Regions from separate parts of the Streptomyces sp. NPDC086549 genome, predicted to be linked through region 2. Evidence: riboswitches for the same ligand, from Rfam matches in the RefSeq annotation. Region 2 holds a riboswitch; each other region holds the start of a gene.
The links. Region 2 has a riboswitch for S-adenosylmethionine ahead of ACIPSA_RS01710 (aminotransferase class V-fold PLP-dependent enzyme). Riboswitches for the same ligand answer to the same signal wherever they lie in the genome.

Region 1: linked by a shared signal. The riboswitch ahead of thrC (threonine synthase) and the one ahead of ACIPSA_RS01710 (aminotransferase class V-fold PLP-dependent enzyme) in region 2 are both predicted to bind S-adenosylmethionine.
Region 3: linked by a shared signal. The riboswitch ahead of ACIPSA_RS18205 (amino acid ABC transporter permease) and the one ahead of ACIPSA_RS01710 (aminotransferase class V-fold PLP-dependent enzyme) in region 2 are both predicted to bind S-adenosylmethionine.

What each region holds. Positions count from the first base shown of each region.
Region 1 covers NZ_JBIVBS010000004.1:147,096-150,360, reverse strand. Annotated here, with positions in the region: gene ACIPSA_RS15575 (ubiquitin-like small modifier protein 1) at 1-77, opposite strand, end outside; gene thrC (threonine synthase) at 74-1,357, opposite strand; SAM riboswitch class I at 1,376-1,521, opposite strand; gene ACIPSA_RS15565 (glucosyl-3-phosphoglycerate synthase) at 1,650-2,621, shown strand; gene ACIPSA_RS15560 (trehalose-6-phosphate synthase) at 2,725-3,265, shown strand, end outside.
Region 2 covers NZ_JBIVBS010000001.1:367,915-371,179, reverse strand. Annotated here, with positions in the region: gene trpD (anthranilate phosphoribosyltransferase) at 1-972, shown strand, start outside; SAM riboswitch class IV at 1,048-1,164, shown strand; gene ACIPSA_RS01710 (aminotransferase class V-fold PLP-dependent enzyme) at 1,348-2,709, shown strand; gene ACIPSA_RS01705 (Lrp/AsnC family transcriptional regulator) at 2,802-3,083, opposite strand; gene ACIPSA_RS01700 (rhomboid family intramembrane serine protease) at 3,125-3,265, opposite strand, start outside.
Region 3 covers NZ_JBIVBS010000005.1:51,055-54,319, reverse strand. Annotated here, with positions in the region: gene ACIPSA_RS18210 (amino acid ABC transporter ATP-binding protein) at 1-467, opposite strand, end outside; gene ACIPSA_RS18205 (amino acid ABC transporter permease) at 464-1,447, opposite strand; SAM riboswitch class IV at 1,813-1,922, opposite strand; gene ACIPSA_RS18200 (glutathione S-transferase C-terminal domain-containing protein) at 1,999-2,886, opposite strand.

The DNA.
Region 1 (3,265 bases), on a different contig from region 2:
GCGCCCTCGGCCGTCACCTCGGCTTTGCCGCCCGTGTAGGTGCGCAGGATGGTGGGGATGCGGACGGTCACGCTCATGCGAGGCCAGCCTCTCGGAAGGAGTCCAGGTTCGGGCGGATGGTCGCGGTCAGGCCGGTGCCGGCCACCGCGTCGAGGGTCTTGAGGCCGTCACCCGTGTTCAGGACGACGGTGGTCTTGGTCGGGTCGAGGACCCCGTCCTTGATGAGCTTCTGCGTCACGCCCACCGTCACACCGCCCGCGGTCTCCGCGAAGATGCCCTCGGTGCGGGCCAGCAGCTTGATGGCGTCCACGACCTGCTCGTCCGTCACGTCCTCCACCGCGCCGCCCGTGCGGCGCGCGATGTCGAGGACGTACGGGCCGTCGGCCGGGTTGCCGATGGCGAGGGACTTGGCGATGGTGTTCGGCTTCTGCGGACGGACGACGTCGTGGCCGGCCTTGAAGGCGACGGACACCGGGGAGCAGCCCTCGGCCTGGGCGCCGAAGATCTTGTACGGCCGGTCCTCGACGAGCCCCAGCTTGATCAGCTCCTGCAGACCCTTGTCGATCTTCGTGAGCTGCGATCCGGAGGCGATCGGGACGACGATCTGGTCCGGGAGCCGCCAGCCGAGCTGCTCGCAGATCTCGTACGCCAGGGTCTTCGACCCCTCCGCGTAGTACGGCCGCAGGTTGACGTTGACGAAGCCCCAGCCCTCGCCGGCCGGGTCGCCGATCAGCTCGGAGCAGAAGCGGTTCACGTCGTCGTAGTTGCCCTCGATACCGACGAGCTCGCCGCCGTAGACCGCGGCCATGACGACCTTGCCCTGCTCCAGGTCGTGCGGGATGAACACGCAGGAGCGCAGGCCGGCGCGGGCGGCCGCGGCGCCGACGGCGCCTGCGAGGTTGCCCGTGGAGGAGCAGGACAGGGTGGTGAAGCCGAAGGCGCGGGCGGCCTCCAGGGCCTGGGCGACGACGCGGTCCTTGAAGGAGTGCGTCGGGTTGCCGGAGTCGTCCTTCACGTAGAGACCACCGGTCACACCCAGCTCGCGCGCCAGGTTGTCGGCCTTGACGAGCTTGGTCCAGCCGGGGTTGATGTTCGGCTTTTCGGCCACGTCCGCGGGGACGGGCAGCAGCGGCGCGTAGCGCCAGATGTTCGCGGGTCCCGCTTCGATGCGCCGGCGCAGTTCCTCGGTGTCGTAGGCCGAGAAGTCGTACGCGATCTCCAGCGGGCCGAAACACTCCTCGCAGGCGAACACCGGTCCGAGGGGTACCCGGTGACCGCATTCCCGGCAGCTCAGCGCAGCGGCTGGGCCGAGGTCGACGGTGGAATCGGTGGTGGTGGCAACGGTCTGCACAGCCATGAGAGGCGAGGCCCTTTCTCCTCATCTTCCTCACGACGCATCTCGCCGTGAGACGGATTTGGCACCTTCCCTAGCCGGGAGCCTCGCTGCACAGGTCAGGAGTACCGACTGGAGGGTTGCCGGGGCTTCATCGGGCCGTGTCCCTCTGCCCCTCTGGATGAGCTGTATTCGGTTGTCGACGCCCTTGGCCCTCGACATGCGATGGTCATCGGCGTTGTTCAAGACTGTAACCGAAGGCCAGGACAGTTGAGATAGTCGTCCGTACCGCGAGACACGTGAGGAGCCGCTGACTGTGCTGGAAGAAGTCGAGCGCTGGCTGGCCACCCACTCCTGGTCCGTGACCGATCGCCCCCTCCACAAGATCCTCGCCGCCAAGCAGCGGACGGCGCAGTCGGTCTCCGTCGTCCTGCCCGCGCTCAACGAGGAGGAGACGGTCGGCGACATCGTCACCGTGATCCGCCACGACCTCATGCGACAGGTTCCGCTCGTCGACGAGATCGTCGTCGTCGACTCCGGGTCCACCGACCGCACCTCCGCGGTGGCCGCCGCCGCGGGCGCCCGGGTCGTCCACCGCGACGACATCCTGCCGCGCATCCCGGCCGTCCCCGGCAAGGGGGAAGTCCTGTGGCGCTCCCTGCTGGTCACGAGCGGGGACATCGTCTGCTTCATCGACGCCGATCTGAGGGAGTTCTCCTCCGACTTCGTCTCCGGGATCGTCGGCCCGCTGCTCACCGACCCCGAGGTCGATCTGGTCAAGGCCATGTACGACCGCCCGCTGGGCACTGAGCTGAATTCGCTCGCCTCCGGCAAGACAGCGGGCCAGGGCGGCCGGGTCACCGAGCTGATGGCCCGCCCCCTGCTGAACATGCACTGGCCGCAACTGGCCGGATTCGTGCAGCCGCTCGGCGGCGAGTACGCAGCCCGCCGCTCGCTGCTCGAACAGCTCCCGTTCCCCGTCGGCTACGGCGTGGAGCTGGGCATGCTGGTCGACGCCCTGCACCTGGTGGGCCTGGACGCCCTCGCCCAGGTCGACGTGGGCGTGCGCAAGCACCGGCACCAGGACGGGCAGGCGCTGGGCCGGATGGCGGCGGCGATCTACCGCACCGCGCAGCTTCGCCTGGCCCGCGGTCACCTCATCCGTCCCTCCCTCACCCAGTTCGAGCGGGGCGACGACGGCTTCGAGCCACGCACCTACTCGGTGGACGCGGAGGAGCGGCCGCCGATGGCGGAGATCGCGGAGTACGCCTCGCGCAGAGTGGCCTGATCGGGCGGAATGGCCTTGATCGGCTGGAGAACGGCTGTATACGGCCCCCTCGCACGGTGGAACGTACGTTTGAGCGTTTCCGGGCCGGGCTAAGTTGAGGCGTATGGCTTCCACGCACGGCGCTGAGGTGCTGGTCGCGTCCAATCGCGGCCCGGTTTCGTACGAGGTCCTTGAGGACGGTGCGCTGCACGCCAAGCGGGGCGGCGGCGGGCTGGTCTCGGGGCTGTCGGCCATCGGGCCGCACACGGACGCGGTGTGGGTGTGCGCCGCGCTGAGCGACGCCGACCGGGAGGCCGTGCGCCGCTCGCACGGCGGCCGCCGGCTGTCCGTGGACGCGACCGGCGGCCAGCAGGTGCGGATGCTGGACATCGACGCGACGGTCTTCTCCGACGCGTACAACGGCGTCGCCAACTCCGTGCTCTGGTTCGTCCACCACATGCTGTACCAGACCCCGCTGGAGCCGGTCTTCGACGCGGAGTTCCGGCGCCAGTGGGCGTCGTACGAGGCGTACAACCGGGCCTTCGCCGAGGCGCTGGCGGAGGAGGCCGCGGAGGGTGCCGCGGTGGTGATCCAGGACTACCACCTCGCCCTCGCCCCCCGGATGCTCCGGCAGCTCCGGCCCGATCTGCGGATCGGCCACTTCT
Region 2 (3,265 bases):
GCCGACGCGACGGCCTGGGCGATGGACCGGATCATGCGGGGCGAGGCGACCGACGCGCAGATCGCCGGTTTCGTGGTGGCACTGCGGGCCAAGGGCGAGACGGTCGAGGAGATCACCGGAGTCGTCCGGGCGATGTACGAGCACGCCAACACGATCGAGGTGTCGGGCCGCACGGTCGACATCGTCGGCACGGGCGGCGACGGCGCGAAGACGGTGAACATCTCCACGATGTCGGCGCTCGTGGTGGCCGGCACGGGAGCGAAGGTCGTCAAGCACGGCAACCGGGCGGCCTCGTCCGCGTCGGGCTCCTCGGACGTCCTGGAGAAGCTGGGCGTCAACCTCGACCTCACGCCCCGGCGGGTGGCCGAGGTCGCGGAGGAGGCGGGCATCACCTTCTGCTTCGCGGTGAAGTTCCACCCGGCACTGCGCCATGTCGCCGCCGCCCGCGGCCAGTTGGGCATCCGGACGGTCTTCAACGCCCTCGGCCCGCTGACCAACCCGGCGAAGGTCAAGTCCCAGGCGGTGGGCGTCGCCGACCCGCGCATGGCGCCGATGATCGCCGGCGTGCTCGCCGACCGGGGCAACTCCTCCCTGGTCTTCCGCGGCGACGACGGCCTCGACGAGCTGACCACGACGTCCACCTCCCACGTCTGGGTCGTCCGGGACGGCAAGGTCACCGAGGAGAGCTTCGACCCGCGGGACGTCGGGATCGAACTGGTGCCGGTCGAGGCGCTGCGGGGCGGGGACCCGTCGTACAACGCGGCGGTGGCACTGCGGCTCCTCGACGGCGAGACGGGCCCCGTGCGGGACGCGGTGCTCCTGAACTCGGCGGCGGCCCTCGTGGCCCTCGACCCGGGCCCCGGGACGCTGGCCGAGCAGCTCCGGGCCGGCATGGACAAGGCCGCGGAGTCCATCGACTCCGGCGCGGCCAAGCGGGTGCTGGAGCGCTGGGTGGCGGCCAGCAACGCGTAACGGAACCCGAGCAGCGGTCCCGCGATCCGGACACGGGTTGCGGGACCGCGATCACTTCACGTACGTTCCTTTTCAGGTCATGAGTGACAGTCATGAGGCCCCGGCCGACTGTCCGGCAACCCTCCGTCCGTGGCGGGGTGCCCCGGGTGAGGACCAGGCCGTGGGCAGCAAGGTCCACGGCAAGCGCGGACCCCTCGCACACCAGGGGTCCTGGTCGTCGAGGGAGCCTTCTGTGAGCAAGCGAATGCGATAGGGCGTAGAGCCCCGCCTCCGCGTACCCCTTTTCTCGTCCCCGCGCTTGAGCCGTGCGCGCTCGATGCCCGAGCCGTGCGCGCTCGCGTGGTGGTTCCGCCTTGCCTCTCACGGGAGTTCGCCATGTCTGTCTCCACCGCTGCCGCCGTCCGGACCATTTGTGCCCCGCTGCCCGTTCTGGGTCATGACGTCACCGTCCCGCTCGTCACGGGCGGCGAAGTCGCCTACGCCGCCCTCGACTACGCGGCCAGCGCGCCCGCACTCCAGCGGGTCTGGGACGACGTGGCCGCGTACGCCCCCTACTACGGCAGCGTCCACCGCGGTGCCGGCTACCTCTCCCAGCTCTCCACCGACCTCTTCGAGAACGCCCGGAAGACGGTCGCCGAGTTCCTCGACTGCCGCACGGCCGATCAGGTGATCTTCACCCGGTCCACCACCGACTCGCTGAACCTGCTCGCCGCCGCGCTCCCCGCCGACTGCCAGGTCTTCGTCTTCGAGACCGAGCACCACGCCTCCCTGCTGCCCTGGAAGGACGCCCGGGTCAGCTACCTCGACGCCCCGCGCAGCCCGCGGGAGGCCGTCGAGACCCTGGAGCGGGCCCTCGCCGACCGAGACCCTCACGGCCCGGCCCTCGTCTGCGTCACCGGCGCTTCGAACGTCACCGGCGAGCTGTGGCCCGTACGCGAACTGGCCGCCGCCGCGCATGCGCACGGCGCCCGGATCGTGCTGGACGCCGCCCAGCTGGCCCCGCACCACCCGGTGTCCCTGAAGGACCTCGACGTCGACTGGGTCGCCTTCTCCGGGCACAAGCTGTACGCCCCGTTCGGCTCGGGCGTGCTGGCCGGCCGCGCCGACTGGCTGCGCGCGGCCGAGCCGTACCTCGCGGGCGGCGGCGCCAGCCGCACGGTCACGCGGCGCGAGGACGGGGGAGTGGCCGTGGAGTGGCACGACGGCGCCGCCCGCCACGAGGCCGGCTCCCCGAACGTCATCGGCGCCTACTCCATCGCCTCCGCGTGCAAGGCGCTCACGGAGGCGGGCTTCGAGACCCTGGTCGCCCGCGAGCAGTACCTGATCGACACGGTCCGGGCCGGGCTCGCCGAGGTCCCCGAGGCCAGGGTGCTCTCCCTCTTCGGCGACGACGCCCCGCGCGTCGGCGTGATCTCCTTCGTCGTCGAGGGCTGGAACAGCTCCCACTTCGCGGCCGCCCTGTCCGCCGAGTACGGCATCGGCGTCCGCGACGGCCTGTTCTGCGCCCACCCCCTCGTCCGCACCCTGCTGGGCAGCGACCCGCAGTCCCAGGGCGAGTGCGGTGCCCCGGAGGCCGCGCCCGGCGAGAAGTCCCTCAACGCCGTCCGCGTCAGCTTCGGCGCGGGCACGCCGGACGAGCACGTCGAGCGGTTCGTGAACGCCGTGAAGGAACTGGTCCTGGACGGCGCCAAGTGGCAGTACCGCACCGAGGACGGGCGCTGCGTCCCGGCGGTCTGACCGCCGTACGGCACCGCCCGGTACGGGACAGGGAAGTGTCTACGCGGTGCGTGCGGCGAACGGCTCCACCGCGTGGACGTACAACGTCAGCCTCAGTTGTCCAGCCCGATCGAGAACGCCGCCTCGAGGTCGTGCTGCGAGTACGTGCGGAAGGCCACGTGCGTGTCCGTCGCCTCCACGCCGGCGATCTTGCTGATCCGCCCCGGGATGACGTCCGCCAGATTCTCGTGCTCCCTGACCCTCACCATGGCGATCAGGTCGTACGTACCGGTGACGGAAAAGACCTCGCTCACCGAATCCAGCGAAGCGATCTGCTCCGCGATCTCGGGGATCCGGTCCACGCTGGTCTTGATGAGCACGATCGCGGTGATCACGGCTGGTTCTCTCCCTCGGGGCCCGTCGCTGGGCTCTCACCCTACTCGCGGTCCAGCCGGCCCGGTCGTTCTGCCGGGGGTCCGGAGGCTGTCCCCCGGGAGGACACGGCAGTCGTCCGCCCGAACCGCACCCACGCGAAGAGGAAGCCCAGCGAGAAGCCGACCAGGTGGGCGAGGTAGGC
Region 3 (3,265 bases), on a different contig from region 2:
GGGTAGGCGCCGATCCGTTCGCCGAGGCCCACCCGGCCGAGGAGTTCGCGGGCCAGCTCCTGCGCCTCGGACTTGGTCAGCCTGCCGGTGGCGACCGGGGCCGCGGCCACGTTGTCGAGGACGGTGAGGTGCGGGAAGAGGTTGAAGTTCTGGAAGACGAAGCCGATCCGGCTGCGCTGCGCCAGGATGGCGCGCTCGCTGAGCTCCTTGAGGCGCTCGCCGGTGCGCTTCACACCGATCAGCTCGCCGCCGACACTCACGTAGCCGATCTCGGGCTTCTCCAGGTGGTTGATCACCCGCAGCAGCGTGGACTTGCCGGAGCCGGAGGGGCCGAGGACGACGGTGACCTCGCCGGGGCGCACGGTCAGGTCGATGCCGTCGAGGACGCGGTGGGTGCCGTACCACTTGTGGACGTCGTGCACTTCGAGGGCGGCGGGGGCCGGCTCAAGGGTCTTGGTGCTGGTCATACGGCGGCCTCCCGGCGCAGCCGGGCCCGCAGCTCGGTGAGTGCGGCCCGCGCCTTCTGCAACGGTGTCGGCGGCAGGGTGCGGGTGGCGCCCCGGGCGAAGTACCGCTCGACGTAGAACTGGACGACGGACACGGCGCTGGTGAGGAGCAGGTACCAGACGGTGGCGACCAGCAGCAGCGGCACGATGTCGCCGGGGTAGGTGCTGCCCATGCTCTGCACCGTGCCGAACAGGTCGAGCAGCGACACGTAGAACACCAGGGAGGTGCTCTTGATCAGACCGATGAGCTGGTTGACGTAGTTCGGGGTGATGGATCTGAGAGCCTGCGGGAAGACGATCCGGGTGAACTGGTAGCGCTTGGGCAGGCCGAGGGCCGCCGCCGCCTCGTGCTGGCCCTGGTCGACGGAGAGGATGCCACCGCGGACGACCTCCGCCGCGTAGGCCGCCTCGTTGAGGCTGAGGCCGATCACGGCGACGGTCAGGTCGGTGGCCAGCCTGGACTCGTCGAAGGTGACGAAGGCGGGTCCGAACGGTATGCCCAGGCTCACCGTCTTGTACAGGGCGCTGAAGTTGTAGAGGAAGATCAGGACGACGATCAGCGGCACGGAGCGGAAGAGCCAGGTGTACACCCAGCTCACGGCGCGCAGCACCGGGCTGCCGGAGAGGCGTCCGAGGGCGAGCAGGATGCCGCCGAGGAGGCCGAGGACCGCGCTGAGCGCGGCGACTTCGAGAGTGATGACCAGACCGTCGAGGACGGTGGGGCGCAGGAACCAGTAGCGGAAGCGGTCCCACTGGTAGAAGGGGTTGGTGACCAGGCCGTGGGCGATCTGCGCGACGAGCACCAGCACGACGGCGGTGACGATCCACCGGCCGGGGCGGCGCAGCGGCTGAACTCGCTGTGCTGTCAGGGTTCTTGACGGGGTGTCGGCGGGTGGTGCCTCCTCGACGAGGGACACGACGGCGCCTGGTGGTTCACTCATGACGGGCTCCGGCGGAGTCGGAATCCCGGACCGTGGCGAGTCGTACGCGGACCACTACGGCGGCACTACGGCACGAAGCGGCATGAAGCGGTACGACGGAGACGCACGGGACGGGGGCTGGGCGGACAACGGCACACCGCTCGGGCGGTGTTCGTCAGGAACGCGGGGGCTGGGAGGTGGCGTCAGCCCCGACAGCGGGCACGGCCCGATGCGGTACACAGTGCGCTGTTGACCCGGAGCAGATCGACGGCGCGGTTGGCGACAAGGAGGTTCGCGTACGCCGGTACGCAACCCTGCGGACGGCTCGCGGCCGTCCTGGGAGCTGCGTACATGGCGTCACCTGTCACTGTTCGGGCCCGGTTGGGCCTTCGCGCTTACCGAAACGTCATCCGGTCCGGTCGTCACCTGGGGCACCCCACCGCGGTGCGAGGGTTGCCGGTCAGCAAGCCAGGGCTTGTCGCTGACGCTCATGACCGTTCTGGGCGTAAGTAACGCAGTCACCCGAACGAATGTCAACATGTGTCCACTTGATGGAACGGATCAACCCGCTCTCACCTGCGCAGACATCCCGGGGCGTCCGCCGCGTGGCCGGCCCAGTCCAGGATCTGGACGGCGGCTCCGGCCGCCTCCAGGCCCTGGCAACGGGCGTGATGGCGGCGGGCGATGCCGTCGAGGTCGAGGTGGGCGCCGAAGGCCGGGTGCGCGGCCAGGCGCCGGGCGTACGCCCACAGCGCCGGGTGGCCGGCGATGCGGTGCACGGCGGAGGCGTCCAGATGGTGGCGGTGCACGGTGTCGAGCTGGACCAGACTCACCCACAACTCGACGTCGGCCGCGGTGAGTCGGCCGTCGACGAGGTACTCCTGTCCGGCCAGCCGCCGCTCCAGCTCACCCAGGGTGCCGAGCAGCACGTCGAGCGCGGCGGCGCGCTCCGCCGGGTCGGCGTCGGCCCGTCCGGCGCACTGCCCGGCCTCCTCGACGCCCTCCGCACACAGCCGCCCGACGGCCTCGATCTCCGCCTGCGCTCCGCACGGGTGGAGCGTGGTGCGGTCGTCGCCGAAGCAGCGGTCCAGGTCGCGCAGGATGTCCGGGGTGTGGGTGCTGACGATCCGTCCGGACCAGTCGTCGCTGAGCACCGGCGCGAGGGCCGGTCCGGTGTACCGGTGCGCGCTGGCCTCGTACAGCGGACGCAGTGCGCAGTGGCCGCCGCCGGGGCAGTCGGGGACGGCGGGCAGGAAGGTCACGGGACAGATGTCGTCGAGGGCGAGGAGGCTGTGGCCGACGGCGAGGCGCAGGCCGTCCGGACAGGCGGTGGACAGATGGAGGCGGTAGCGGCGCGGCACGGCGTAGTGGCCGCTGCGGGCACCCCGGCCGACTCTGCCCCGGAAGGCGGGGGCGGGCCGGCGGGTGGAGGGAACGGCGGCGAGCGGAGTGATGGACATGCGTCTCCCCGGGATACGGGCGCGCGGACGTACGCGCGGCGGAAGCGTTCGTCGGTGGATGGGCGCCGGGCCGACGACAGGGCCCGGCGGCCGGATCGGCTCAGGAGGCTGATCGTGCGCTGCAGACACGCAGCAGGTCGATGTGACGACGGGAGGTCAGAAGAGGCGACGGCCCCGGGGTACGGCTCACTCTGCCGGTGACCGTGTCAAGGCGCCCCATGTTTCCCTATCCATTCACTAGGATTCCCATCTGGAGTGTCGATCGGCCTCCGCGCCACGTCAAGGGGGCGTCCACGACTGGGACACCGGGCTGGTGACGGGCGGACCGCGGTCCCGGTGACCGACGGCCTCCAAGTTGCCGCGCGACGGGCGGGAGGGT